Regions from separate parts of the Pseudoalteromonas sp. ATL1 genome, predicted to be linked through region 2. Evidence: predicted binding sites of a transcription regulator. Region 2 holds the regulator's gene; each other region holds the start of a gene.

Evidence for each region. Region 2 encodes sigma-54, which starts transcription at its own class of promoters, with help from an activator protein. Its sites were predicted from a motif close to GTTGGCACGNNNNTNGNNT; they were not measured.
Region 1: AC5FX4_RS14295 (flagellar hook-length control protein FliK) is a predicted target of sigma-54. The motif match lies at 5,269-5,287, and genes of this name have one in related genera.
Region 3: AC5FX4_RS15515 (PA2169 family four-helix-bundle protein) is a predicted target of sigma-54. The motif match lies at 2,578-2,596, and genes of this name have one in related genera.
Region 4: AC5FX4_RS14550 (flagellar basal body rod protein FlgF) is a predicted target of sigma-54. The motif match lies at 5,770-5,788, and genes of this name have one in related genera.

What each region holds. Positions count from the first base shown of each region.
Region 1 covers NZ_JBZYXL010000001.1:3,269,712-3,277,209, reverse strand. Annotated here, with positions in the region: gene fliF (flagellar basal-body MS-ring/collar protein FliF) at 1-1,545, shown strand, start outside; gene fliG (flagellar motor switch protein FliG) at 1,538-2,578, shown strand; gene fliH (flagellar assembly protein FliH) at 2,582-3,400, shown strand; gene fliI (flagellar protein export ATPase FliI) at 3,415-4,746, shown strand; gene fliJ (flagellar export protein FliJ) at 4,746-5,186, shown strand; gene AC5FX4_RS14295 (flagellar hook-length control protein FliK) at 5,344-7,305, shown strand; gene fliL (flagellar basal body-associated protein FliL) at 7,362-7,498, shown strand, end outside.
Region 2 covers NZ_JBZYXL010000001.1:63,107-70,604, reverse strand. Annotated here, with positions in the region: gene pmbA (metalloprotease PmbA) at 1-1,237, shown strand, start outside; gene mgtE (magnesium transporter) at 1,287-2,645, opposite strand; gene AC5FX4_RS00325 (HPr family phosphocarrier protein) at 2,826-3,098, opposite strand; gene rapZ (RNase adapter RapZ) at 3,103-3,948, opposite strand; gene ptsN (PTS IIA-like nitrogen regulatory protein PtsN) at 3,967-4,419, opposite strand; gene hpf (ribosome hibernation promoting factor) at 4,422-4,709, opposite strand; gene AC5FX4_RS00305 (RNA polymerase factor sigma-54) at 4,737-6,242, opposite strand; gene lptB (LPS export ABC transporter ATP-binding protein) at 6,298-7,023, opposite strand; gene lptA (lipopolysaccharide transport periplasmic protein LptA) at 7,026-7,498, opposite strand, start outside.
Region 3 covers NZ_JBZYXL010000001.1:3,519,286-3,526,783, forward strand. Annotated here, with positions in the region: gene AC5FX4_RS15500 (outer membrane beta-barrel protein) at 90-680, opposite strand; gene AC5FX4_RS15505 (BON domain-containing protein) at 770-1,336, opposite strand; gene AC5FX4_RS15510 (mechanosensitive ion channel family protein) at 1,604-2,503, shown strand; gene AC5FX4_RS15515 (PA2169 family four-helix-bundle protein) at 2,644-3,090, shown strand; gene AC5FX4_RS15520 (DUF1328 domain-containing protein) at 3,119-3,289, shown strand; gene AC5FX4_RS15525 (hypothetical protein) at 3,301-3,489, shown strand; gene AC5FX4_RS15530 (TonB-dependent receptor plug domain-containing protein) at 3,707-6,019, opposite strand; gene AC5FX4_RS15535 (aspartate/glutamate racemase family protein) at 6,111-6,806, opposite strand; gene AC5FX4_RS15540 (glutathione S-transferase family protein) at 6,803-7,471, opposite strand.
Region 4 covers NZ_JBZYXL010000001.1:3,323,139-3,330,636, reverse strand. Annotated here, with positions in the region: gene flgA (flagellar basal body P-ring formation chaperone FlgA) at 42-704, opposite strand; gene AC5FX4_RS14580 (chemotaxis protein CheV) at 889-1,821, shown strand; gene AC5FX4_RS14575 (CheR family methyltransferase) at 1,839-2,672, shown strand; gene flgB (flagellar basal body rod protein FlgB) at 2,755-3,162, shown strand; gene flgC (flagellar basal body rod protein FlgC) at 3,168-3,602, shown strand; gene AC5FX4_RS14560 (flagellar hook assembly protein FlgD) at 3,617-4,294, shown strand; gene flgE (flagellar hook protein FlgE) at 4,340-5,692, shown strand; gene AC5FX4_RS14550 (flagellar basal body rod protein FlgF) at 5,826-6,590, shown strand; gene flgG (flagellar basal-body rod protein FlgG) at 6,609-7,397, shown strand; gene flgH (flagellar basal body L-ring protein FlgH) at 7,413-7,498, shown strand, end outside.

The sequences.
Region 1 (7,498 bases), 3.2 Mb from region 2:
GCAGTATTCATTATTATCTGGGCACGTCAGCCTGACATGCGTCCTTTAGGTAAGTATCCGATGGAAGAGCTTGTGCAAACGCTCGACTTTTTGGATGCGCAAAAAATTGAATATGAGTTGGAAGGCAACACCATCATGGTGGCTGAGAACGACTATCAGAGTATTAAATTACAAATGGCTCGTGATGGGTTTAGCCAGTCTCCAAGTTCTGGCACTGACATTTTAATGCAAGACATGGGTTTTGGCGTGAGTCAGCGTTTAGAGCGTGAACGTCTAAAGCATAGCCGTGAGCAACAACTCGCACGCACCATTGAAGAACTGCAAGATGTAAATCGCGCCAAAGTACTTTTGGCGATTCCAAAAGAGAATGTATTTGCGCGTCGCGAAAAGAAACCGTCTGCCACAGTTGTTTTAACTCTAAAGCGCGGCAGAACACTCGGTGGTGAAGAAGTTGACTCGATTGTAGATATTGTTGCATCCGCAGTACAAGGTCTAGAGCCAGCGCGCGTTACCGTGACGGACCAAAATGGTCGTTTGTTAAATTCAGGTTCTCAAGACTCACTCGCAGCTCGTTCACGCAAAGAGTACGAAATTGAACGTAAACGCGAGCAAGAGTACCTAGAAAAAATTGACAGTATTCTTATTCCAGTTGTTGGTTTAGGCAACTTCACAGCGCAAGTTGATTTAACAATGGACTTTAGCGCAGTCGAAGAAACGCAAAAACGCTTTAATCCAGATTTACCAGCAGTGCGCAGTGAAACGACATTTGAAGAAAATAACGTGGGCGGGTTGGCTGTGGGCATTCCTGGTGCGCTAACCAACCAACCACCAGTGAATTCAAATATTCCAGAAATTGCAGGTGCTGGGAATGGCAGTAATAGTACTAACCCAAGCCGTATGCAAAAAGAAGCAACGCGTAACTATGAATTAGACACTACAATTAGTCATAAGCGTCAACAAACAGGTGTCATTCGTCGTATCAGCGTATCGGTTGCGGTTGATTATCTGCCAAAGCCTGACGCTGAGGGTAATATGACTTTAACGCCACGTAGCCAAGAAGAGCTTGCCAATATCCGTCGTTTGTTACAAGGTGGTGTTGGGTTTGATATGCAGCGCGGTGATGCACTTGAAGTTGTTACTGTGCCATTTGTCAGAGAAGATTTAGGCGATACAGTCGAAGTACCACTTTGGGAGCAGGAGTGGTTCATGAAAATCACTCGCTTGGCGCTCGGGGCCTTGGTTATTATCGTACTTATCTTAGCGGTAGTTAGACCAATGCTGAAACGTTTAATCTACCCAGATGATACGTTAGAAGAGTTTGATGAAGATTCACTGACCTCTGGAGTGGACTTGGGAGACAGCACATTAGATATGTTAAATCATGAGTTTGATTCAGCTGCTGTTGGCTTCTCGTCCGATGGTACATTACAATTGCCTGACTTACATGGTGATGAAGACCTGCTCAAAGCAGTACGAGCGCTGGTTGCAAACGAACCTGAATTATCCTCTCAAGTAGTGAAAGCGTGGTTAACTGAAGATGACTGATGAAGAACAAAAGCAACTACCAGCTGCTTATGATGTAAACAAACTGGATGGCGTCGATAAAGCCGCCATCCTGCTACTAAGCCTATCAGAAGAAGATGCTGCGCAAATTTTAAAACATCTAGAGCCTAAACAAGTGCAGCGTGTGGGCATGGCAATGGCGGCACTGGATGACTTATCTCAAGCAAAAATTAGTGCAGTCCATAATCTGTTTATTGAGCAAATCCAAAGCTTCAGTACCATTGGCTTCCAATCGGAAGACTTTATTAAGAAAGCACTGACAGCAGCATTGGGTGAAGACAAGGCTGCCAGTCTCATAGACCAAATTGTGATGGGATCTGGCGCTAAAGGTTTGGATTCACTCAAGTGGATGGACTCTAAGCAGGTTGCGAACATTATTCGCAATGAGCACCCGCAGATCCAAACCATTGTATTGTCTTATCTAGAACCTGAGCAATCTGCGGAAATTTTATCTCAGTTCCCTGAGAAGGTGAGACTTGATTTGACCATGCGTATTGCCAACTTAGAAGAAGTACAACCTGCTGCATTACAAGAATTGAACGAGATCATGGAGAAACAGTTTGCTGGTCAAGCGGGTGCACAGGCAGCGAAAATGGGTGGTCTGAAAGCGGCAGCAGATATTATGAACTACCTAGATACGAATATAGAAGGTCAGTTGATGGACTCGATTCGTGAGCATGACGAAGAAATGTCACAACAAATTCAAGATCTTATGTTTGTATTTGAAAACTTACTCGATGTGGATGACAGAGGTATTCAGGCCATCTTGCGCGAAGTGCAGCAAGATGTATTGATGAAAGCCATCAAGGGTACCGATGACGCACTGAAAGAGAAGATCATGAGCAACATGTCTAAACGTGCGGCTGATATGTTGGCTGATGATTTAGAAGCTATGCCTCCAGTGCGGATCAGTGAAGTTGAAGCTGCTCAAAAAGAAATCCTATCTACAGCGCGTCGTCTAGCCGATTCAGGTGAGATCATGCTCGGTGGTGGTGGCGGTGAGGAGTTCTTGTAATCCATGAGCGACACTAAATTTTATAAAGGTCGTCCAGTTGAAGGTGAAGCGCTGGACGAACTGTTAAAAAACTGGCCTATTCCTGATGTAGCTGAAGATCCTCGAAAGTTTTCTGGTCGCTCTACTGCATTTGGTAAACCGCTTGCGGAACTCTATCAAAAACCAGAGCGTAAAAAGCAGGAGCCTGAGGCTGAAGAGCCAGAATTCCCTACACTGACATTAGAAGAGCTAGAACAAATTCGCCAAGATGCATATGATGAAGGCATCAAGCAAGGTCATGAGCAAGGCTATATTGACGGATTTGATAAGGGTATGACCGAGGGCAAAGAAGCTGGATATAAAGAAGGGGTAGAAATTGGCAAGCAACAAGGACATGACGAAGCCAAGCCTTTAATTGAAGAAAAGCTACAAACTTTGACACTTATCATAAACGAATTACATGAGCCACTACGTTTGGTTGATGAGCGCTGCGAGAAACAACTTGTAGAGCTTGCCAATTTATTGGCACAAGCGGTGATTTTTAAAGAAGTAGAGCAAAACCCTGATGTCGTGTTATTGGCCTTAAAAAAAGCGATGGATGCTTTGCCTATCGCAGACCAAACAGTCAAAATTCATCTTCATCCCGATGACTTAGAGCTTGTCAAAGTCGCGTATGGCGAGGAGCAACTTGCACAACAGCATTGGCACTTATTGCCCGAGCCGACGTTAGAGCGGGGTGGCGTAGAGGTTAAAACGTCACAATCCTCTATTGATATGACACTGAAAACCAGAATGAAAGAAATCTTGGACGACTTTTTGCATAGCAGTGGTATAGAGTCGTAACATTTGGTTGCACAATGAGTGTCGAAAGCCCATTAGCTGAACGTATATCCACATATAAAAAACATATTTCTCCCTATGCAGTGCCAGTTGCAGGCAGCTTAACACGCGTAGTAGGGCTGACCTTGGAAGCTAAAGGGCTCAGTGCACCAGTGGGTAGTCAATGTAAAATTGAAACCATTAGAGGTTTAGTTGATGCAGAAGTAGTCGGCTTCAATGACGACACGCTGTATTTAATGCCGAATGATCATATCTCTGGCGTATTGCCCGGTGCACGTGTTATTCCTCAATTGAAAGAAACAGGCTTACCAGTTGGTATGAGCCTACTCGGACGCGTTGTGGATGGCTTGGGTAGACCGCTCGATGGACTGGGTCCGATCAATGCGGAGCGGACATTAAAGTTTGCCCAATCAACCATCAACCCGCTGGCCAGAAGACCAATTAGCCAACCTATGGACGTTGGCGTGCGAGCAATTAACTCAATCATTACTGTGGGACAAGGCCAACGTATGGGCTTGTTTGCAGGGAGTGGTGTTGGTAAATCAGTGCTGCTTGGCATGATGACTCGAGGCAGTGAAGCCGATGTTATTGTTGTTGGATTAGTTGGTGAACGTGGTCGTGAAGTAAAAGAATTTATTGATGAGATTTTGGGCGCTGAAGGACGAAAACGTTCAGTGGTTGTCGCTGCGCCAGCAGATGCTTCACCACTTATGCGTTTAAAAGGGTGCGAAAGTGCGGTGACGATTGCGGAGTATTTTCGCGATCAAGGGCTTAATGTTCTGCTTTTACTAGACTCCGTCACTCGCTACGCGATGGCGCAACGTGAAATTGCACTCGCAGTTGGTGAACCACCAGCTACCAAAGGATATCCCCCCTCGGTATTTGCTAAACTCCCCGCGCTTGTTGAACGTGCAGGTAATGGCGGAGAAGGGCAAGGTTCAATCACGGCATTTTTTACTGTGTTGAGTGAAGGGGATGATATGCAAGACCCCATCGCAGATTCCGCGCGGGCCATTCTTGATGGTCATATTGTACTGTCTCGTGAACTGGCTGACAGCGGCCATTACCCTGCGATTGATATTGAAAAATCGATAAGCCGTGTTATGCCTCAGGTGGTATCAGAAAGTCATATGCAACAGGCTCGCGTGCTCAAGCAAGTTTATTCAATGTATCAACAGAATAAAGACATGATCACTTTAGGTGCATATCAAAAAGGCAGTGATCCCATGTTAGACCAAGCAATTAATATGATGCCAACTGTCAATGCTTTCCTGCAACAGGGCATGAAAGAAGTGCTTAATTATGATCAGTGTTTACAAGAACTTGCTCAATTACTAGGACAAGAATAATGGCCGTCAATAAGCTTGATTTACTTTATAACTTAGAATCGGAAAAAGAAGAGTCATTGCGCGTGCATTATATGCAGGCACAGCACAACTTAAACGATAATCAACAAAAGCTCTCAGGGTTAAATAATTTTCGGCTCGAATATTCACAGCAACTGCATTTGAAAGCGAAGCAAGGCTTATCAACAGGTGGCTTTTTACAGTACCAAGCGTTTATCAAAAAAATTGAAGATGCGATTTTACAACAGGCTTCAACCGTGAATACAGCAAAGCAAGTTGTCGAGCAACGAAAAAGACTATGGTTGGCTCAACAGGTTAAAGCAAAAGCGATAGCCAAGCTCATAGAGAAGAAAGAACTTGAGCATCAAAAGCGCTTAGATAAAGCCGAACAAAAAATGTTGGACGAGTTCGCGACCAATCAATTTATGAGAAGACGAGCGTAACGTATTAATTTCTATTGAGTAATGAGTTCGTTACTTGGAATCATTCAGTCAGCGGCTAAATACTCAGCAACTCCAATAATAAATTGGTCTGAAATTTGCTTTTATCACGTCAGTGAAGTTTTTGCGGCTGTTAATTGCCGCTTCGGCAGGTACCCATATGCTAAATCTAGTTCTGAATAATACGCCAAAGGTGAATAGTGAACCTTCGGCATTAGAGCAAACTGCATCATCAAACGACAGCTCAGAGCAAAAGAGCTTTTTAGAGGCTTTTAGAGCGCTCAATGATGCGAGTGAGCAACATGCACCTCGGATTTCTGAGGCGTTAGGTACAGACCAAGAGGTGGTTGACAACTCTGACGAAGCCCCCGCTAACGAATTTACACATTCAGACTCTGCGGAAAAATCTGAAGATAACATCGATGATGAACAACAAAAGCCGCAAGGTGAAGCTGCTGACACATCAGGGCAAGATCTACTCGCTCAGATAAATGCGGCTAACCAGCAAAAAACGGATGTTGTTAGGCACCAGTCTAGTAGTGATGGGACTGACGAGCAGCAAGCCGACGGTGCAGACAAGCAAAGCTTTAAGTTTTTGTACGATAAATTGAACGATGAGATAGTCGTCAAAAACCATCCCAAAGATCAGGTTAGCATACCTAAAGTGCCAGAAAACGTGAGTTTGCAGGCAGATGAAGAACCAACTGAAGATCCCCTTAAGTCTGAGTTGAGTAAAGCGGCAGCACAAGGGAAAGCAGAGCAAAACATAGAGGGTGAAGAAGCCGCTGTTAAGAATAGTAAAAAAGAAGCGCAGCTAAACGACTCTACGAAGAAGTTGAATAACGAAGTCGCAGCAAAGCAAGTTGTCAGTGAGGAAGAAAAGACAAAACTTCACTTAGCCGCTGAAAATGACGCTAAAGTTTTGCAGGGTAAACTGAGCGCCGATTCTGTCGGCTCAGGGCAACAAACAAAAAATGACAGCGTTTTAACAGCGACACAAAGTACGGCTCAGTCAGGTAAAGCTCCACAACAATCTGATATTGCAAAGCAAGTGCACGACATTCTAAACAAAGCGCAAAGTGTAGCTACTGCTAGCGAAGCAAGCCCGGAAATGCCAGAAGCAGAGGTTAAGTTGGGTCAAATTCTCAATAAGCAACTTGAATCTTTGAGTCCTAATGAGCGTAAGGTGCTGCAACAAGGGCTGCAGCAGCTTGCCGATAGTGGTAAAGCAAGCCCTATGGCTGAACGTGCATTGTCACAACTAGCAGCCCTTGAGGAACAAGATGCTGCACAAAGTAAATCAATGAATACCCCTTTGACCGTAAACATACCGGGTACAACCAATAAAACGGTGAGCTATAACAGTACCAAGGTGGATAAAGAGAGTATTAAAAGTGAGATGAAAAATGCATTTAAAGGCACTGAGAAGGATGCAACAACTGCACAGTTCATGAACGAGAACAAAAAAGAGTTCAATAATTTGGTGAACTCAATCGCGCAGGCTATGCCGACGCCGCAAGCGGAGCAACTGTTTAGAGCGATTGCATCGCCAGCGCAGAGCGCTTCGCAGCAGGTTGATAATATGGAATTTGTTAAATATGTTGAGCAAATGGATGCAGCACAACATCATACTCAACAAACCCAGCATGCCAACAGTACAACGCAAAAGGTAATCGTTGATCCCCAGCTTCTGCAAGCAATTAATATTGCGCGTAATGATGCGGCTAAAGTGCTTCAAGAAAAAGTATCGATGATGTTGAACCTCAATAATCAAGAGGCCGAAATCCGTCTAGACCCCAGAGAATTAGGCAGTATGCAGATCCGCATAAGAACAGATGCTGAACAAGCTCAGGTTAACTTCGTCGTTCAAAATCAACAGGCTAAAGATCTACTTGAAGAATCTATGCCGAAATTACGAGAGATGTTAGCAGAGCAAGGCATCGAGCTTGGTGAAAGCAATATTCAACACGGTGGCGAAGGAGGAAGTGACACGTCTGATGATAACAAAGGTAGCTCACTTGCTAATTCTGACACAACAAACGAATCAAGCAGCGAAGAAAATTCAAACAGTGGAGCGCGGCCTAATATAAACGATGGTTCTTCAATAGATTATTACGCCTAACTACTGCTATTATATAGAAATAGACCCTTAAGCTGAGTGCTTGAATAAGGATTAACATGGCAGAAGAAACCGACTTAGAAATAGTAGAAACCGGCGGAAAGAAAAAAATCATTATTGCGGGTGCTGCAGTACTTGTTTTGGTTGTAGTAGCTGTATTCTTCCTTTTATCATCCGATGATGAGCCTGTTGAAAC
Region 2 (7,498 bases):
GATGTCGAGCACATCGGGGTTATCGGTGAGCACGCGTATGGGGGAGGTGGATACGATTGAGTTCAATCAAGATGGTGGCCTAGGTATCAGTGTTTATGTTGGCAACCATAAAGGTAATGCATCAACCGCTGATTTAAGTCCACAGGCTTTAAAAAGCGTGGTAGAGAAAGCGATAGATATTGCAAAGTTCACCTCAGATGATCCGTGTAATGGCGTTGCTGATAGAGCGCTAATGGAGATGAACCCGCCTGATTTAGATTTGTATCATCCATGGGAAGTAACACCTGAGCAGGGCATTGAACTGTGCTTGGAAGCTGAAAAAGCAGCACTCAATGCAGATGAGCGCATTGTAAACTCGGATGGAGCAAGTTTTGCCAGCCATCAAGGTTTAAGGGTTTATGGTAATAGTCATGGATTTTTAGCGGGCTTTCCTCGCACTCGTCATACCTTGAGTACCATGGTGATTGGTAAAGAAGGCGAACAAATGCAACGGGATTCTGCTTACTCGATTTCGAGAGAAAAGCAGGGCCTTAAATCGGCGAAAGAGATTGGTTTAGAAGCGGCGCAAGCCACCTTAGATAAGCTGAATCCCCGCAAGCTCAAAACGATGCAAACACCCGTTATATTTCGTGCTGATATCGCGAATAGTTTGTTTGGACACTTGGTTTCCGCGATTGGCGGTGGTGCCTTATACCGCAAATCGAGTTTTTTGCTCGACCAACTGGGTAAGCAAGTGTTTAATCCTTGCGTGAATATTTTGGAGCGTCCTCACCTGCCAAAAGGGCTTGCATCGAGCCCGTTTGATAGCGAAGGGGTAAAAACCCTAGACAGAGATATTATCCACGCTGGTGAATTACAAACTTATTTACTTGCCAGTTACGCAGCGCGTCGTTTGGGAATGACGGCCACGGGTCATGCTGGTGGTATCCATAACTGGTTAGTGCAGCAAACACATGACGATCTAAACGCGCTATTAAAAGAAATGGGAACCGGCTTGTTGGTTACTGAGCTGATGGGTCAAGGTGTCAGCACTGTGACTGGTGATTACTCTCGCGGTGCAGCAGGTTTCTGGGTTGAAAACGGGCAAATACAATATCCGGTAAGTGAAATTACGATAGCGGGCAATTTGCAAAACATGTTCAAGGGTATTCAAGCATTAGGTGGCGATATTGAGCGCCGAGGTGCTGTGCAAACGGGCTCGGTATTGATTGAGTCGATGCAAGTTGCAGGCGCATAATTTTTGATGTATGAGAAAAAAGGGCCTCAAGGCCCTTTTTTAATGACTGTTAGATCAAGAACCAAGTGGCGGTGCCAAGGAAAGCGAATATACCGACAATATCCGTGACGGTGGTCAGCACTACGCTGCCCGCCAAAGCAGGGTCAATATTCATGCGTTTGAGTACAATCGGGATACTGGCACCAGCGATACCTGCAGCAAGTAAGTTCATAAACATGGCAAAGGCAATGACGGCGCCCAAGACAAAATCCCATTGCCATAATGCGACAACACCTGCAATCAATATGGACCATAAAATACCGTTGAGCGCACCGATGGCCAGCTCTTTACCCAATATAAAGTTTTGGTTAGTTTGATTGATATGGCCTAGTGCAATACCACGAATAACCAAGGTCAAGGTTTGACTACCTGCGACACCCCCCATGCTGGGAACAATGCCGTTGAGTACCGCTAAGAAAGGTAAAATATCGAGTGTGCTTTCAAAGAAGCTGGCAACGAAAGCTGCCAACAACGCTGTAAGTAAGTTTATACCTAGCCAAATAGAACGACGCTTCGAACTCTTAAATACCGGTGCGAAGGTATCTTCTTCGTCATCAAGACCGGCCATACTCATGAGGCTGTGTTCAGCATTTTCACGAATAACATCAACGATATCATCAATGGTAATACGGCCAAGTAGATGCGCATTATCATCGACGACTGCAGCGGAGATCCAGTTATGGCGTTCAAATAATTGCGCGACTTCCGTTTCATCCATCGTGATTGGGATAGACTCTTTGTCCGTATCCATCAAATCTCGTACGAGCTTATCGGGAGAGTTAGTCAACAAACTATTGAGAGAAAGTGCGCCGATAAAGCAGTTGTCTTTATCAACGACATATAAATCGTCGGTGCCTTCAGGTAACTCCCCCCTGAGACGTAGATAACGCAGCACGACATCTAGCGACACATCGGGACGTATGGTCACCGTGTCGGTATTCATCAAGGCACCAGCAGAGCGCTCTTGATAAGAAAGCGCTTGAGTGGCACGCTCTCTGTCTTGTGTGTCCATTGCATCGACTACGTCTTGATACACCGTTTCGGGTAAGCTTCTTAAAACCTCACCCAGGTCATCATCGTCCATGTCTTCCGTGGCCGCGGCGATCAACTCGGGTTCCATCTGTACGATGATGCTCAAACGAACATCTTCAGACAGTTCTTCTAGAACATCACCTTGAATATCAGGATCGACAAGTTGCCAAAGTTGACGACGAACTTTATGAGGGGATGACTCAAGCAGTAGTGCGGTATCACATGGAGCAGTTTCAGCTAAAATACGCCTAACTTGAACAAATTGCCCACTATTTAAAGCCTGCGTAACTTGCTGCAGTTGTTGTAGTGTATAGTCTTGTTCAAGGGCTTCAGGCATAGGCTTCCTATCATTTTGTTATTTTATTTATAAAAAATGCCTAATTAAGAAGAAGCTGAAGATACAGCTAAGATATGAACGGGAAAGTTAGGCACGACATCTTGCCTAAGAGTTTAACGTAAATTTAAATGTCTTACCAAGTATCTGTGGGGAAATTATCTCTGTAACTGAATTGCTAACTCATTCTTGTTCATGAAACTTTTGTGCAATTAAATCACCGATTGCGGCCAGTGCACCTTGTGCATCGGGACCATCACACACCACTTTCACCTCTTTGCCTTGACTACTTTCGAGTAAAAGTAGTGCAAGTACGCTGTTGCCATCCGCTGATTTTTCGTCTTGGTAAAGCGTTATTTGTGCATCAAACTTGTCAGCGAGTTGGGCAAGCACTGATGCTGCGCGCGCATGTAACCCGCATTTGTTTTGAATTAAAAAAGTATCTTCACAACGCATAATTCTACTTATCTTGTTCTCTGTGGCGAATTTTAATATTCGGGTGGGTGCGAGCAAAGCTTTCACCTATGGTTTGTGCTAAATAGACGGAGCGGTGTTGACCGCCGGTACACCCAATAGCAATGGTCAGATAGCTGCGATTGTTACGCTCTAAATGGGGAAGCCACGTTTGCACGAAAGTTTGAATTTGCCAGGTGAATTTCTGCACTATGCTGTGGTTGGCCAAGTAATCTTTGACGGGTTGATCGAGTCCAGTTAAAGGCTTCAGTTCAGGTTCCCAATGCGGGTTGGGTAAAAAACGTGCATCAAAGACATAATCCGCTTCTTTTGGAATACCATGTTTAAAACCGAACGACTGAAAGGTAACAATAAGTTGTTTATCTTTTTTACCTAAAATACGTTCTCTTATGGTTTCTGCTAGTTGATGAACACTGAGGTCAGTGGTATCGATGAGTACATCAGCACGCGAAGTGAGCACATCCAGTAGTTGTTTTTCCTCACGAATGGCTAAATCTAGCGGCAGATCGTTCATCGAGAGAGGGTGTAAGCGACGAGTCTCTGAAAAACGTTTTATTAATGTATTATCATCACTGTCTAGATAAAACAGCATCGGGTTAGCAAAGCCAGGTAGGTACTCTAGAATATCGTTGAAATCTTGCTGCTCTTTGGGGAGGTTGCGCACGTCAATACTGACTGCGATTTTATCAAAGTTGTCAGAAACACTTCTGACTAACGAGGGCAGCAAATTCACGGGGATATTGTCGACGCAATAATAGCCCAAATCTTCAAGTACACGTAGCGCCACTGATTTTCCTGAACCAGAGCGGCCACTGACAATGATTAATTCCATAATGCTTCTCTTAGTTACCTAGTGTGCTGAAGCAATAATCTCATAAAGTTCATCATCATTGCTAGCATTCCTTAGCTGTTTACAAAACTCTTTATCATTAAGTTTTCCTGCAATCTCTGCCAATGTCTTAAGATGTTGCTGATTATCACCTTCAGGCACTATCAGTGCGAGAAAAATATCAACGGGTCGATTGTCTATCGCATCAAAAGGAATACCTTGCTGGTTGACCAAGAGCATAGCGGTTACTTGTTCAATGCCGGCCATTCTGCCATGAGGAATTGCAATACCTTTACCGATCCCTGTACTCCCTAGCTTTTCTCTCGTCATTAATGCGTTCAAAATATCATGCTGGTTTAACTGAGGCAGCTGCTCATGCGCCAGTTCACTGATGTATTCAAGGACACGTTTTTTGCTATTAAAAAGGACCGCAGCTTTACTGCAGTCCTTGTTTATAATCGAGCTTAGTTTCATGATTAGTGTCGAGTAAGCTTCTCTTTATGTTTGATCACTTGACGATCTAGCTTATCAATAAGCCCGTCGATCGCCGCATACATATCCTGATGTTCCGTTGAAGCAAATAACTCTCCACCATTTACGTGTAAGGTGGCTTCGGCCTTTTGGACCAGCTTTTCAACATCTAAGATCACGTGCACATTATTAATGTGATCAAAGTGCCTTTCTAGCTTCGCAAACTTGTTGTTGACATAGTCTCTTAATGAATCAGTGATTTCTACATGACGACCAGTTAAATTTAGTTGCATAAGCATTTTCCTTCTTTGGTAATACGTCTAAATCAAGCTTTTACGCTGGTTAGACGGTGGAATGGCTAACGACTCCCGATATTTTGCTATGGTGCGTCGGGCCACCTTAATTCCTTGCTCCGCTAATATGTCTGCTATTTTGCTATCGCTCAATGGCTTTGCGGTATTTTCAGCAGCTATTAACTTTTTGATAAGCGCTCGAATCGCTGTAGATGAGCACTCACCTCCGTTTTCTGTACTTACATGGCTGGAGAAGAAATACTTCAGCTCAAAAATGCCCCTTGGTGTGTGCATATATTTTTGTGTTGTTACGCGAGAAATAGTTGATTCGTGCATTTCGACCATCTCTGCAACATCGTTTAACACCATAGGTCGCATTGCTTCAGGACCATGTTCAAAGAATGCCTGTTGTTGCTGCACAATGCAATTGGTAACTTTCATTAAAGTTTCATTTCTGCTCTCTAAGCTTTTAATAAACCACTTAGCTTCCTGTAAGTGCGAGCGAATAAACTGACTGTCAGAGCTTGATTTTACGGAACGAGACATGGCTGCATAGTGATCATTGACGCGAATTTTTGGCATGCATTCTGGGTTTAATTCTACCACCCAACGGCCTTTTACTTTCTTCACCGATACATCAGGAATGACGTATTCAGATTCTTCTCGAATGATGCTGGCCGCAGGTTTGGGATTTAAGCTGTGAATGAGCGTCATTACTTCTTTTAATTCCGCTTCTTTAAGCTTTGTCTTTTTCATCAATGTTCGATAATCACGACTCGCAAGCAACTCAATGTGCTCGTTTAAAATCATTTTTGTTTCAGTTAACCAAGGCGTGGTTTTTGGGTCAAACTGATTTAACTGTATACACAAGCACTCTTGAAGGTTACGAGCACCAATCCCTACTGGGTCGAATAACTGAATACGTTTAAGCACGGCTTCAATTTCATCAAGTTCGATGGGTTCGCCTGAGTGACCATCGTTAATACTATCTAGTATTTCTTCAGTGCTTAAGGTTAGTGTACCGTTATCATCAATGGCTTCAACGATAGCCACCGCAATTCCATGGTCAATGGGACTAAATGGTGTGAGTTCCAACTGCCACATGAGATATTCATGTAAGGTTTCGGTGGTTTCACCTTGGTAAATCGTTTCATCTTCAGGCATTGGGCCGCTGCTCGCGGCGGGGGCCGCGCTCATATATTCGTCCCAAGTTACATCCATTGCCAATTCGTCGCTCACGGTATCTTTACTCAGTGCGGCGTCGGAGTCCATCTCATAATCACTCACAGGTTCACTATCGTGGTTGTCATCATGAGAATCGTCGTGGCTATTATCTTTACCGTTTTTTTCTTGTAAGGAGGTATCGAGATCCGTGTCAGACTCTTCCACTTCCAACAGAGGATTGCTATCCAGTGCTTCTTGGATTTCTTGCTGAAGATCTAGCGTACTCAACTGCAACAGACGTATTGCCTGCTGTAGTTGTGGTGTCATGGTAAGTTGCTGCCCCATGCGCAGCTGTAACGATTGCCTCATGTACCTTTAACAATCCTTCTAATCTCTATTATTATTGTGACCTAGAATGTTTTAACTATAGCCTGAATTGCTCACCAAGGTAGACATCTCGAACGGTTTGATCCGCCAAAACATGCTCTGGCGTTCCCGACGCGATAAGCTCACCATGGGACACAATATAAGCTTTTTCACATACATCAAGGGTTTCTCGAACATTGTGGTCGGTGATCAGTACACCGATACCACGATTTTTTAAATGCTCGATAATTTTCTTTATATCTAACACCGAAATCGGATCAACACCAGCAAAAGGCTCATCTAACAGGATAAATTTAGGGTTTGCGGCTAAAGCGCGAGCAATTTCTACCCTTCGGCGCTCACCACCCGACAATGCCATACCTAAACTATCTCTAATGTGTTGAATATTAAACTCATCTAACAACTCGTTCAGTATTTGTTCGCGTGCTTCTTTATTGAGCGAGTTACGAGTTTCTAAAATGGCCATGAGATTTTGATAAACAGTTAACTTTCTAAATATTGATGACTCTTGAGGGAGGTAACCAATACCTAGTCGAGCACGATTGTGCATTGGTAGTAAGGTAATGTCGTGGTCATTAATGCATACTGAACCATGATCGCTGGGTACTAATCCAACAATCATATAAAAACTCGTTGTTTTTCCCGCACCATTTGGTCCAAGCAGCCCGACAATACTACCAGCTTCAACACTTAGACTGACATTTTTAACGACCTGTCGCCCTTTATAGCTTTTTGCTAATGCAGTTGCAGTTAATACGCTCATGCTTAATTACCTTTGCCAGCTTTCTTTGGATTTTTTTCGGGAACCAAAATTGTGTGTACTCGTGCGTTGTCTTGCTCACCGCGTTCTGCACTGATGAGTTGTTTTTCCATATCATATATTATTGACTGTGCGCGAATAATTTGACCTGCTTGGTTTATTTTTGCATCCCCTTTGATCTCTAAGGTGCGATTGGCTACGTCATAGCGAATTTCTAGTGCACTTGCCGTTAGCTCTGTACCATCCGGCTGTTTTTCTGAAAATCGCGCTGGAGAACCCGTTGCGACCAGCAACTGCTTATTGTCACCAAGTTCTTCTCTTCGATGTACTTCTAGCTTATCAGCATTGATTTTTCGATTGCCGTGAATGATTTCGACATTTTGCTCGAAAATCCCAATATTGGTTTTCAATTGCGCTTGTTGTTTGCCTGCTTTAATTGATACCTCATCGGCAGAGTTTGTTGATTGAGCGAGTGCAA
Region 3 (7,498 bases), 3.5 Mb from region 2:
TAAAAAATGAAAAAAGCCACTATGACAACATAGTGGCTTGGGATCATAATAGATCAAAGGGAGGAAAATATTAGAGCGTACTTATCAATTTAAAAAACATATTCTATAGAAACCGATGCAACATCCATATCAGGATCAATATCATTCTCTAGCTCATAGCGTTCGTATTCCAAGCGCATATTAACGTTGCTTGATACTGCAAATGCTAAGCCTGCACCATAAAACCAGTCTCCGCCGTCAAGCTCTGTACCAACTCGCCCAATTTCTGGTACATTGGCATATACATCTGCGCTCCATTCAAGCCACCCTCCTTTTGCGTATAATGAGAATCGTTCGCTCAATGGAGCTGAAAACCGTGCTGCCAGCGATACACCGTCCAACTCTGCATTGCGGTCGATATCGCTTGCTTCATCAAAGTTCTGATAAGCTAATTCCACGCTAAAGTATTCGTTTAACGCCGTACCAACGTATGCTTTTAGCATCGCGGAATCGTCATCAAAGCTGGTATCACTGTCTCTATCATTCCACTGAAATGAATACTGACCATATCCAATACCTGTATATACTTTGGGGTCTCCATTAAAGTCAAAGTAATTTCCCTCTGCGGCTAGCGTTGTTGAGCTTGAAAAGCTTAATACAAATGCAAGTGAAATTGATGATAATAAACGCGTTTTACGCATAACTGCTCCCTAAATTTTTATAGATAGTATTTGTGATGAAATGAAAAAACATATAGGAGAGCGCTCTCAAGAGCGCTCATAAGTGAAGATTAAGATTCTTTGACAACTTCTAGCTGATCATCTACCCGTTTAACGTCATCCGCATTCTTCGCTATTGTGACAGCTAATTGCTTTTCTGACGCAGAATCCACTGTACCTGTCAGTGTCACTTTGCCATTTTCAACATCGACATCAATGTCGGTACCACTAATATCTGTATCAAATAGTAAGCGCGTTTTGATCACTGTCGCTATTTTTGCGTCAGTAAATGAGGACTCATTCATACCACGCTCTTGCTCAAGCGACTTCTTATCAACATCTGCAACAATACTGATACGGTTATCGATGTCTTTAACGCCGTCTATACCGACAATTAGCTCCTCTGCCAATTTCTTATCTACGCTATGTTCAACTTTACCCGTCAGTACTACCACACCGTTGTGAACATCAGTATTAATATCAAATGAATTCAAGTTGGTGTTGAAAAGTAGCGTTGCTTCTGCTTTACCATCTATCCAAGCATCGCTCGCTTCTTTTTCCCAAGCATTCTCGTTTGCATTTACAGATGTCATAGTTAAAGCCGAAACCATAGCCATTGAAATAAATGTGCGTTTCATAATCGTTCTCCTTCAATTGTTTGTACGACTTAACTAATGCAGCCTCCATGCCAAATAAAAATCACTTATTTTTCAATTGGATAAAAACAAACGATAGAAGTTAACTTGTTACGCTATGCAGACTTTTCTGACCAGTGTGAAGTTTTTACGGGTAAAAACTTCACACTGAGTTTTCTACCGAGCCTTTTTACCTCGTAATATAAAAAATCTGCTCCATGGCATAAAAAATGCGGTGTTAGTCTTTTTACTACTAACACAGAGGTCAATATGAATATGGTGTCACTTGAAAAGTTCTGGCAACTCATACATGAAAAAATCCAAACGTGGGCAGAGTTAAGTATTACAAATCTGCCCAACCTTGTTGTCGCCATTGTTATATTTATAATTTTTTGGGCGCTTTCCAGTTTGATTTCTAAATGGACACTCAAATTATTTAAAAGGGCGTCTCACTCTATACAAGTTGCGGGACTACTTAGCGCGATCATTCGACTTATTATTATCGCCATCGGATTTTTCTTTGCATTAGATATTATGGGCTTATCCGGTGCAGTAGCGTCACTACTAGCAGGTGCTGGGATTATAGGTTTGGCGATCGGTTTTGCTTTTCAAGATATGACAGAGAATCTAATTGCAGGAGTTGCAATGGGTATACGAAAGCCTTTTCGTGTCGGTGATGTTATTGAGGCGGATGGCACGTTTGGTACCGTTAAGCAAATCAACTTACGCAACACACTTATAGAAAACTTCTATGGCCAACTCTCCGTCACGCCGAATAAAATACTATTTAGAAATGAGCTGCTCAACTATTCAACTTTAGGCAAGCGTCGACTAGAGATCTCCGTTGGAATATCTTATGCCGACGATATAGACAAAGCGAGAAAAGTGATAGAGGAAGCTATCAACCAATTCGATTTCGTTATCAATAAACAAGAAACTGCAGTATATGCAAGCAGCTTTGATGATAGTGCGGTCAACTTATTGGTTTGGTTCTGGATGAGCTACCCTGGCAATGGTGATTTTATGAATATTCGTCATCAGGCCATTGTGGCCATTCACAATACGCTCAATAAACATGACATTCTAATTCCATTCCCTATTCGTACACTCGATTTCAATGCCAAAGGCGGCACAACCTTGCAAGATGTACAAAGCACCCGTGAGCAGTAATTACAAAGTTTAGGTAAAAATTACAATGCATAATAGTGGCAAGCACCAACTATATGATTATTAATAAGAAAAATTTTGGCATGGAGGGTGCATTATTCAAGTTGAATTGCAAAACTAAAATCAAGTTTAAGGAGAACAATATGTCTAACTCTAATTATGATATGAACCCAGTAAAAGATTTAGTCAAAGTACTAAACGGTGGTGCCGAATTTTACGCAAAAGCGAAAGAAAAGCTTGATAATCCAATGCTTGAGCGAATTTTTGAGCAAAATATTTTAGAGAAAACACGGGCTGCTTCAGCCCTTCAGCCTTTTATTGTGACAGATGAAGGTAAAGTCGAAGAAGACAGCGCATTTAGTGTTGAGTTAAGGGAAACTTACACGCAAATTATATCACTTGTTAGTACAGATAAAGAGCACACTTACATATCTCAGCTGGAAGAAGTTGAAGATAAAGTGCTGGAGAAAATTGATTCAGCCTTAAAACAGCCATTACCACCAGCGTGTTATCAAAGCCTGAGTCAAACACGCCTGAATATGAAAGCATGTCATGATGAGATGAAGCATCTAAAAGAAGTGTCAGCTTAATCATGGCAGAAACAACATAGGAGGCCTTATGTTACGTTGGGCATTAACATTTTTAGTACTTGCGCTTGTGGCCGCTGTATTTGGTTTTGGTGGCATAGCAGGCACCGCAGCTGGCATTGCTAAGATATTGTTCTTTATTTTTGTCGCACTTTTAGCACTGTCATTTATTACATCATTACTGAGAAAGCCGAGAGGCTGAAGGAGATAAATATGAGCTTTAACAATCTAATGAAAGTTTCTGGTATTGTAGCCTTACTCGCACTGACTGGTTGCTCTGAAGGTCCAGCAGAAGATGCAGGAGAACAACTTGACGAAATGGTTAAAGACGGAAAAAATGCCGTTGAAGATGCCTGTGAAAATGTCAAAGAAGCTGTAAAAGCAGAAAATGAAAACTGCTAAAATAGATAACGCAAAGCTCAAAAGTAAGGCGTATTACTTTTGAGCTTTTACATAATATGTGTGCCTATTTTATTTCTCCCAACAAGGAAAATTAGTAAACGTTCTCGCACCTAAGCCCTTTCACTACTGTATTCATTGAGAGATTGAACAAGCAACCCTGCTGGAAATTGAGATCCTTTCACTGAGTCTCTCGATTATTATTCCGCGCTAAACAGCCTCAAAAGCTGGCTGTGATCCCAAACTCCCAATTACGGCCAACTTGCGGCAATATAGAATTATTAAAGCCTTTTGTTCTTAGTAAGTTACCGCCAGAGTCTGAAAACATATTACCTGAATCAGCTTGTAATAACCCGGGGTGATAAACCTGACTATCAAACAGGTTATTAACTTGAGCATGCACGGTTAGTAGATCACACTGCCATATCACCGCCAGATTAGTTATTAAATAATCTCCCAATTTAAGAGCTTGCCCACGCAGAGGATTGCGCAAATAGAACTCTCTCGAAGACACATAGTTAAACCGAGTATTCAAGCTCCACCCCTCCGTTACAGGCACATTTACACCCATATTTAACTTATGGGGTGCAATATCACCTAACTCAGTGTCGTACCTTGTACATGCCTCATCACTGGCTTGTTGAATACATGCTGCACTGCCCTCACCTATCCACACTCCTTGTTGATGGTTATAAGTGATCTGACTACGACTGTGTGTGTAACTGTAGTTCACATAACTACTGATCTGTGGTGCATTAAACCAAGGATTATCGAACTCATATTTTACTCTTAGTTCAGCCCCCATTACATTCCGCGAACCCGCATTTTCTGCTTCTTCCTTGATCACATTGTCATAACGACTGTTATAGACTGAGAAGTCCACAAACCATGCTCCTCGTTGATACATCCATGCTGCGGTTAAATCCTTTACTTCTTCTGGTAGCATATCCTGGTTTGCTCTGCGACCATTCCAACCTCCGTATAACTGTATTGGCGCAGGTTCCTGATAAGCAGAAGCATAAATAAGCTTAAAAGTATTGTGTTCATCATAGTGATAGTTTGCTGCTAGGCGAGGTTTTACAAATGAACCAAATTTAGAGTTGTGATCCCACCGTAGTGCTGCATTCAAAGACCAGTTATCGATTTTATAAGTGCCTCTAAAGTAAGCGCCCTTATCGGTCATATCTATCGTGTTTTGCGCAGGCATATCTGAATGCGGACCAGTAAACGTCGGTAATGTTTCATCTAAAGAGTAATAAACGCCCTTTCCCAAGCCATAAGGCCCCAGCTCATCAGGGGCGTTATCTGATGAACAAAATGCAGATGCCCAATAGCCACATATATCATAGGTTTTGGTGAGATTCTTACGCTCATAAGTGAGTCCAACTGATAAATGCCACGACTGTGATAGTTGATACTCACCATCTAGCCTAATATTCCAAGCATCACTGACCGCATTCCACTGAGAAATACTCACGTATGAATAACCTGATTGTTCAGGTGCCCAATCAGGCGTCGCTTCTGCCCAATTCCCATAACGTCTATCTTTACGGTAACGAAAGAAGCTTTTTAATTTAAAGTCTTGGTTCAGATCAACGGTGTTACGTAGGTACAGTAGCGTGGTTTTTTTTCCCCACAATGCATTCGGTTGACCTCGATCGAAACTCAACTTAACACCATAACCATTATTCGTGATCCAGTGATTTAATCCAAGTTCCCAATTTGTATAATGTAGCTGTGCTAAAAGTGCATGTTCGCGATCCTTGGAACGAAATTGTCCATAATTCACTCCATCGTATTCTCGCTTCAATACTGGTCCCCAAAAATTAGCATTCGACAAGTAGTCTTCATTAATAAACCCCCACTTTGCCATTTGATCTAGGTTTTTATCGTCTTCCTCAAATAGTCGGCCTGAAATGGAGTAGCTAAAGTCTCCTTCGCGACCCAAAGCAGACACTTCCAATGCCTTGTAACCAAATTCTGCCAATTGCAACTGGACCTTTACATCATTGCGACCGTCTTCTATCACCTGACTATCCTGAGTTATAATATTAATTACACCAAGAAAGGCATTAGGTCCGTAAATTGCGCCAGACGGACCAGACAACACCTCAATACGCTCAATAGCACTCATTGGAAGCTGGCGATTAACTGGAAATTCATGGCTCCACAATAAATTGTTGGTAACTCCATTGATCATGACTAAAGTACGCTGTGTAAAAGGGGTGCGATAGCCTCGCTGATATGCAGTAGAATAATCATGCCCATAGCTGGTACTTAGATCAAAACCGGTTAAATCTGCCAGAACTTGAGAAAGGTGTGTGTAACCACGCTGTTGAATATCATTACGTGTAACTACTTGTATAGAAGCTGGGGTATCGCGTAGTTTTTCGGCTCGGTTTGAACCTGAAGACACTTCTAAACTTAGCAGGTCATCTAACGTTAATACAAATAAACTTTTATCATCGGAACCGTGGGAACACATGGAGCATATGCCGATAAGAGTCATACCTAAAATAGACAGTTTTTGCACAGTTCCCTACCACTAAATAAATTACTAAGTCTTTTAGGTATAGCGTAAAGTAATTGATTATCAATTCATTTACGCTATTGGAGTGTGTCCTTTAAAATGCTGATAATGCAAAGTTCACAGCAGCTTGAGCGTGAAGCTCGGTTGTATCAAACAGCGTTAAATCACAATCTTTATCACCAATCAGCAAGCCAATTTCTGTGCAGCCCAAAATAACGCCTTGTGCACCTTGGCTCTGCAACTCTTTAATTATATTTAAATAAGTTTTTTTTGAGTCGCGATTAATTATGCCCAAACACAGCTCTTGGTAAATCACACTATCGATTGTCTGCTGCTGTACTGGTGGTGGAACAATAATGTTCAATCCATGGCTTTGCAGGCGGTCAATGTAAAACGACTCTTGCATGGTAAAACGTGTGCCGAGCAGTGCCGCACAAGACACGCCTTGTGCCTTCAATGCATGGGCAACCACATCGGCAACATGCAGAATGGGCAAAGCAGTAAACTGCGCTATCTCATCAACCACCTTATGCATGGTGTTAGTGCAGATCACAATACAATCTGCACCGGCCTTTTCTAAACCTCTTGCCGCTTCCCCCAAAATCTCGCCACATGCCGACCAATCACCTGAGCGCTGCAACGCTTCGATGTCGGCAAAATTAACGCTATGAAGCAAGATTTTAGCCGAGTTGAGCCCACCTAAATTGGCTTTAATCCCTTCATTAAGCAAGCGATAGTATGTGGCGGTTGACTCCCAGCTCATTCCACCAATTAAACCGATTGTTTTCATATTACTCCTTCAGCAATTTCTTCGCCTGCTTCGTCAATGGCAACCACATCAGTTTCAGTTAATGCCTCGTTTATCCACTTTGTCAGTGCAGGACAACTTAACACTTTGTCCATATAAGTTTGTGCCTGAGCGTTCACAACAATACCATAAGTTTTAAATCGCAATACCACAGGCGCAAACATTGCATCCGCAATTGACCACTGGCCAAATAACCAGCCACCTTCATCCGCAAATTGACTCATCTGCTCAGCCCAAATTTGCTCAATGCGCGCAATGTCTTTTTGGCAAGCATCAGAAATATTTAAACGACGTTTGGCGCGAATGTTCATCGGCATTTCATTACGTAAGGCTGAAAACCCTGAATGCATCTCACACGCCACTGCTCGTGCCTTCGCTTTTATTGCTATATCTTTTGGCCAAGCACTTCCAGATAAATAAACATCGTTGATGTATTCACAAATAGCCAGCGAATCCCATACATGGGTGTTGTCATCTACTAACGTTGGCACCTTCAAACTTGGAGTAACCCCTTTCAAACGCTCGTAGAATGCCTCGGTATCAAGAGGAAGTTTGATTTCGTCAAAGCGAATATCATTTTTTTCAAGCATTAACCACGCTCTAAGCGACCATGAAGAATAGTTTTTATTACCTATGTATAGCTGCATTTTATAACTCCTTGATGTTCGTTTTTT
Region 4 (7,498 bases), 3.3 Mb from region 2:
TTAGAATATCGGCTGCTCTGACTATAACTTTAGCAAAAATTTTAAATATTGACCTCAACAGAATCAACATCTTTTACTCTTCCAGAGACTATTTTTCCAGACTTTTGATTTTTAACTTGAATTTGCTCACCAATGTTACCGTCTTCTAATGCAATACCGACGGTTTTAATCGTCAAAGTAGTCGTTCTTGCATAAATATTGATAATATCTCCTTTGCAAACCATGCAAATTTGATGCATGCCAATGGGCATTCCTTCACGTATGACACGCTTACTTCGACTACCAATTAGCAAAGATTTATCGTCAATATGAGTCGCCCGGACAAAGTATTTCGCTAGGAAGTCTAATTTGAGATGTTCCTCTGCTATTAGTTCTCCTTTGGCTATCATCGTGCTACTGACAATCACTGGAAACAGTTCTTCAATACGAACATGTACATATTGTGTCCAGCCAATTAAATCGTCACATTTAAGTTGTACGGTTACCTGCCGATTAAATGGGGGCGACGCATGTGTCATGATATCAATGGGCTTTTCACACTCGCGAGTGGGTAGCCTTGCATCCAGTGGTAGAGCTGAAATTTGTATTTTGCTTTCAGGGCTAGCTGGGACCATGTTTTCAATGTAGGTCCTGGCAGCTTCTTCTAGGTCTTGATTATTGAATTGTTGAGCATAAATTTCACAACTGAGCAGAATGTATACCATCGAGGTTAAAAACCCGATAGATTTGGTTTTTTTTAACAAACTCATGATGTTTCGACTATGCTTATCATGTGAAAAAAGGTATAAAGATTTTGCGTTAATTGTGGCACCTCTTCAAGAGTTATCGTTCCTTTATTAGCGTCTGCAAGTATCGTTCCGTTAAGCATTAATATAGTAGGAGAGTGAAATGGCAGGTATTTTAGACTCAGTAAACCAACGTACCCAGTTGGTTGGGCAAAACCGCCTAGAGTTATTGCTATTTAGGCTTAAAGGTCGACAACGCTTTGGCATTAACGTGTTTAAAGTTAGAGAAGTGCTCCAGTGTCCACCGCTAACGAGCATGCCTAAATCCAACGCCTTTGTTCGAGGTGTTGCACATATTCGTGGGCAAACTATTTCAGTTATTGACATGTCTCTGGCTGTAGGCGGACCTCCGATAGAAGATATCCATAATTGTTTTATTATTATTGCTGAATATAATCGTTCTGTTCAGGGTTTTTTGGTTGGTGCCGTTGAGCGGATTGTGAATATGAATTGGGAAAAGATCATGCCGCCACCTTCCGGTGCTGGTCGATATTCGTATTTAACTGCGGTCACAGAAATTGAAAATGAGCTTGTCGAAATTTTAGATGTTGAAAAAATCCTAAACGAGATTTGTCCGGTCAATACTGAAGTCAGTCAAGACATTATTTCTGACGGCGAAATGCAAAAAGACTTGGGCGAGCGCATTGTATTTATTGCCGATGACTCTGCAGTTGCACGTAACCAAGTAAAACGCGCGCTTGAACCATTAGGCGTCCAAACAGAACTTGCCAAAAATGGTCGTGAGGCATTGGTGCGTCTTAGAGAGATTGCACAGATGGATTGCCAAAACGACATCACTGAACGTGTCGGCTTATTAATCTCTGACGTTGAAATGCCTGAAATGGATGGTTATACGCTCACCGCTGAAATAAAAGCAGATCCTAAGTTGGCACCATTGCACGTTATCTTGCATACTTCGCTTAGCGGCGTATTTAATCATGCGATGATTGAAAAGGTAGGTGCTGATGACTTTATTGCGAAGTTTAACCCTGATGAATTGGCAGCTGCGGTTAAAAAATGGGTTCACTGTGATTAATGAATGGCGGTAGTACTTTGGAAAATAAGCATCTTCAGCAGGGCGAATACGATCAATTCAGAACGTTTCTAGAACAACAATGTGGCATCGTTCTAGGTGATAACAAGCTTTATCTTGTCAAGAGTCGCTTAGCGCCTCTGATGGCGAGATTTGGCGTTGATACACTTTCTGCATTAGTCGCAAAAACGCTCAGTCCACATGAGCGGCAATTACGTGCCGCAGTCGTCGATGCGATGACGACAAATGAAACTTTATGGTTTCGTGATACCTATCCTTTTGAGCTTTTGAAAACTAAAATATTTCCAGAATTTAGCGAGTTACGTAGACCAATCAAGATTTGGTCTGCGGCAAGTTCGTCGGGGCAAGAGCCTTATTCAATTGCGATGTCGGCAAGTGAATACCAGAGTAAAAGCCCTGGTGCATTGAAGATGGGTGTGCAGATCACGGGCACCGACATCTCCAATACCATGCTTGATATGTGTAAAAATGCGGAGTATGACGCACTGGCACTCGCTAGAGGACTGTCTGCGGAAAGGCGAAATAAGTTTTTTAAAGACAGCGGCAACGGCATGGCACAAGTTGTTGACCCTATCAAACGAATGGTAAATTTTAGACATTTAAACCTGTTAGATTCTTATGCACTAATGGGGAAGTTTGATGTTATTTTTTGTCGAAATGTATTGATATATTTTTCACCTCAAGTGAAAGCAAAAATCATTTCTCAATTTGCGCAAGCGCTCAATCCAAAGGGATATCTCTTTCTCGGCGCTTCAGAATCAATGGCTGGATTAAGCGACGCGTTTGATATGATACGCTGTAATCCAGGTATAATTTATCAGAAAAAACAATAACTTAAGGCGGTTTTTTCCGCCTTTTTACTTCTGGCCTAACTTTTGCAGTAACACTCCTGAGTCAAATTTTTGGAGTAGTGTTATGGCAATCAGTTTTGATAAGGCATTGGGAGTACACCCTCAAACGATGGTGATCCGTTCTCAACGAGCGGAGATCCTCGCCAGTAATATCGCCAACGCTGACACCCCAGGTTATAAAGCTAAAGACATTGATTTTGCCCAAGCATTTAAAGCGGCAAAGTCGGGTCAAGAGCGCGGCAATAATATGGTCCGTACAGATTCCAACCACATCGCTGGTGGCACTAAGTTAACTGGCGGTTTAGAACTATTTCGCAATCCAAATCAAACAGATACGGGTGATGGTAACTCGGTTGATGTACAGGTGGAACGAAACTTGTATGTACAAAACTCATTAGAGTATCAAGCCAGTTTGCAATTTCTGTCTGGTAAGTTTAAAAGCCTTAAAAAGGCGTTAGGTAGTCAAGGGTAATTATTATGAGTTTATATAACGTATTTGATATTGCAGGTACAGGTATGAGTGCTCAGAACATTCGCCTAAACACTACTGCCAGTAATATTTCGAACGCAAACAGTATTAGCTCTAGCCAGGATAAGGTTTATAGAGCAAGGCACCCGGTATTTGCAGCTGAGTTAACCAAGGCGTCTTCAATGCAAGACCCGACACAGCTAAATGCATCTGTGGGGGTGAAAGTGTTAGGGATTGTAGAGAGTGATAAACCACTTCAAGTTGAGTACAACCCTAATCACCCGAGTGCCGATAAAGATGGATACATCTATAAACCCAATGTGAACGTGGTTGAAGAAATGACCAATATGATTTCTGCATCTCGTTCGTATCAAACCAATGTACAAGTAGCTGACGCAGCTAAGCAAATGCTTAGTAAGACTCTACTACTTGGTCAGCGTTAACGGGAGTATAGCTGATGAGTAATGATATTAATGCGGCATCGTCCTCTTATATGGATTCCCTGCGTTGGAATAAGGAAAACAAACCACAAGAGAAGAACGATCAGTTAACGCAAGAAGACTTTTTCTCGTTGTTAACACAACAGCTTTCCTATCAAGATCCAAGTAAGCCGGCTGATAATGATCAGATGATAGCGCAAATGACCAACTTCACGATGGCAGAGGGGATTTCTAACTTAAATTCGAAGTTTGAAATGCTATCAGCATCGATGACGTCAAACTCAGCGCTGCAAGCTTCAACCTTGGTTGGCAAAAAAGCATTACTCGAATCAGATACTATTAATGTTGGCTCTGATCAATTGGCAAAAGGGTCGGTGATCGCCACTCAACCGGTTGAAGATCTTACTATCAGTATTTATGACGACAAGAATCAGTTGGTTCGTACCATGGAAATGGGCAGTCAAACCGCTGGCGCTTTACGGTTTGAGTGGGATGGTAAGAACAACGATAAAGTTCAAATGCCAGATGGTGAATACAAAATTAAGGCAGAAGGCAGACTAAATGGCACGTATACAAGCCTGCCTATGGCGACATTTAAAAATATAGATAGCGTAAATGTGAATGGTGCAAATGGTATCGTGATCAATACAAGTTCGGGTGCAGTGAAACTGACTGATGTCGCTGAAATCGCATAGTTATCTTAGTTACAGAATTAACCTTAGAGTACAAGAGGTGAGAGTATGAGTTTTAATATAGCATTAACGGGTTTGGCGGCAGCACAAAAAGACCTAGATGTAACGGCCAATAACATTGCAAACGTGAATACCACCGGCTTTAAGGAGTCGCGTGCTGAGTTTGCTGATGTTTATGCAGCGTCTGTTTTTAGTTCGGCTAAAACCAAAGCAGGTGATGGTGCGCAAACCACCATGGTTGCTCAGCAATTTCACCAAGGTTCATTAAAGTTTACGAATAACTCTTTAGACCTTGCCATTACTGGCGAAGGTTATTTTGCAATGAGTGAAGAGTTTGGTTCACAAGACTATACCTATACGCGTGCAGGGGCGTTTAAGCTGAACAAAGACAACTTTATTGTGGATGCGCAAGGTAATTTTCTACAAGGTTTTCCTGTTGACCCATCTACGGGGGATACAACATCTGTGAGCTTAAGTACCTCAACGGCTTTACAGATCCCAGATGCCTCGGGTTCGCCAAGAGCAACATCGACTATCTATAATTCGTTTAATGTGGACTCTAGAGAGCAGGTACCGACAATTGCGTTTTCTCCGACAGAATCCGCTTCATATAATTCATCCACATCCACAACAGTCTATGACTCTTTGGGTGAACCGCATGTTATGCAGCTATTTTTTAGAAAGACAGCGGCAAATACGTGGAATGTATACGGTACCTTGGATGGTAATTCATTTACCACTAATGGTGCACTAGATACTGGCTCACCGCTTACAGCCCTTACTACCTTTACCTTTGATGCGAGTGGCTTACCGGCCACGCCCGTTAGCGCAGGTAACACAACTTTTGATGCGCTTAACCTGACAGGTCCAGGCGCCGGAGGCCCTCCTTTCACGAGTGGCTTGACATCGCTTTTGACCAATGGTGCGGCGTTTCCCAACAATATCACTATGAACTGGCGTGATGAAGCAAACACGTCGAACAAGCTACCTACCCAATACGCTAGTCGTTTTGAAGTGAAAGCGCTAGAACAAGATGGTGCAACAGTGGGTCGTTTATCTAGTATTGATATTGGCGCTGATGGTAAAATTATTGCGGCATATAGTAATGGTGACTCGACTTATCTGGGCCAAGTTGCGATGGTACGCTTTTCAAACTCTCAGGGCTTGTCACCAGTTGGTAATACTGCGTGGAAGAAAAGCTTAACCTCGGGAGAGCCAATAGCAGGGGAACCTGCGTCGGGGACTTTAGGTAGTATTAGTTCTTCATCGCTTGAGCAGTCGAATGTAAATCTAACTAATGAACTGGTTGATTTGATCAGTGCTCAGCGTAACTTCCAAGCAAACTCTCGTGCACTGGAAGTGAACTCAACGCTGCAACAAGCAATTCTACAGATCCGATAATTATATTTCACGTTCTAAGGCCGCATCATGCGGCCTTTTTCATACCCTTTCATAGACTTAAAAACCGTCATTTATTTGTTGGCACTATTATTGCTTTTATTAGTTAGATGAATTTATTAGTAAGGTTAGTGTTATGGATAAAATGCTCTATGTTGCAATGTCTGGCGCAAAACAAAGTTTGCGTGGCGTTGCTATTAAAGCTAATAACTTAGCCAACTCAAATACCATAGGTTTTAAAGCCGACTTTGCGCAAGCACGTTCAATGCAGGCATTTGGTGAAGGCTTGCCGACTCGTGTGTTTGCGATGCAAGAGCGCCCTGGGACTAATTTGATCTCGGGGCCAATTGTTGAAACGGCAAGAGATTTAGATATTTCGGTTTCACAAGAGTCTTGGATCAGCGTGATGGACGAAAGTGGCAACGAAGCGTATACCAAAGTGGGTAATTTAAACATTCGTGCAGATGGCGCTTTGGTCACCAGCCATGGGCGTCAACTTATTGGCGAGGGCGGTCCTATCATATTACCTATTCCTGTCGATAAGGTGGTATTTAGTGATGATGGCTCTATTCAAGTTCGCCCTCAAGGCGCACCTGCTAACTTTATGGAAGTTGTGGACCGATTAAAAATTATTGATGCGGACAATAGCCAGCTTGAAAAAGGCAATGATGGCTTGTTTCGTCCAAAAGATGATGCATTAGTTAACGGCCAGTGTGGGTTTTGTGATATTTCCCCAACGGCACGTGTCATGAGCGGTACGTTAGAGCGCTCGAACGTTAACCCTGTGCACGAGATGGTGGATTTGATTAACCACCAGCGTCAATTTGAAATGCAAATGAAATTAATGAAGACCGCAGAAGAGATAGACGAACGTCATGTATCTTTGCTGCGTATCGTCTAACCGAGTGAGGTAATTGTTATGAACCCAGCATTGTGGATCAGTAAAACAGGCTTAGATGCGCAACAAACAGATATTGCGGTTATTTCTAACAACTTAGCTAACGCGAGTACTGTTGGATATAAAAAGAGTCGTGCAATTTTTGAAGATTTACTTTATCAAAATATTAACCAACCCGGTGGTCGGTCGTCGCAAGATACTGAGTTGCCATCAGGTTTGATGTTAGGCGCCGGCTCTAAGGTGGTCGCTAACCAGAAAAATTTTTCTCAAGGCAATATGCTCAGTACTGAAAATACTTTGGATTGGATGATCCAAGGCCCTGGTTTTTTTGAAATACAGATGCCAGATGGAACAACAGCTTATACACGAAATGGTCAGTTCACCACCGATGAAACCGGTCGAATTGTAACCTCAGGTGCAGGTTTTCCGCTACAGCCACAGATGAACGTTCCAGAGAATGCAAAATCCATTACTATTTCTCAAGATGGTGAAGTGTCGGTCACAGTATCAGGTGAAGCGGAAAATGCCGTTATCGGCCAGTTGGTGATCAGTGACTTTATCAACCCTGCGGGCTTAGAGCCAATGGGTCAAAACTTATACACGGAAACGGCAGTGAGTGGTGCACCGGTACAAGGTAACCCGAGCGTTGATGGTCTAGGGCTTATTGTGCAAGGCGCACTAGAGACATCAAATGTAAATGTAACTGAAGAGTTGGTCAATCTGATTGAAACTCAACGGGTTTACGAGATGAACTCAAAAGTCATTTCATCAGTGGATGAAATGCTTAGTTATATCAACCAGCAACTTTAAAATTTAGGGGGCAGTATGCGTGATTTGAGCTTAGCCATTTTAGTAACCACTTTACTTGCAGGATGTGTGTCAACGCAAAATAGTGATGTGGTGCGCGATGA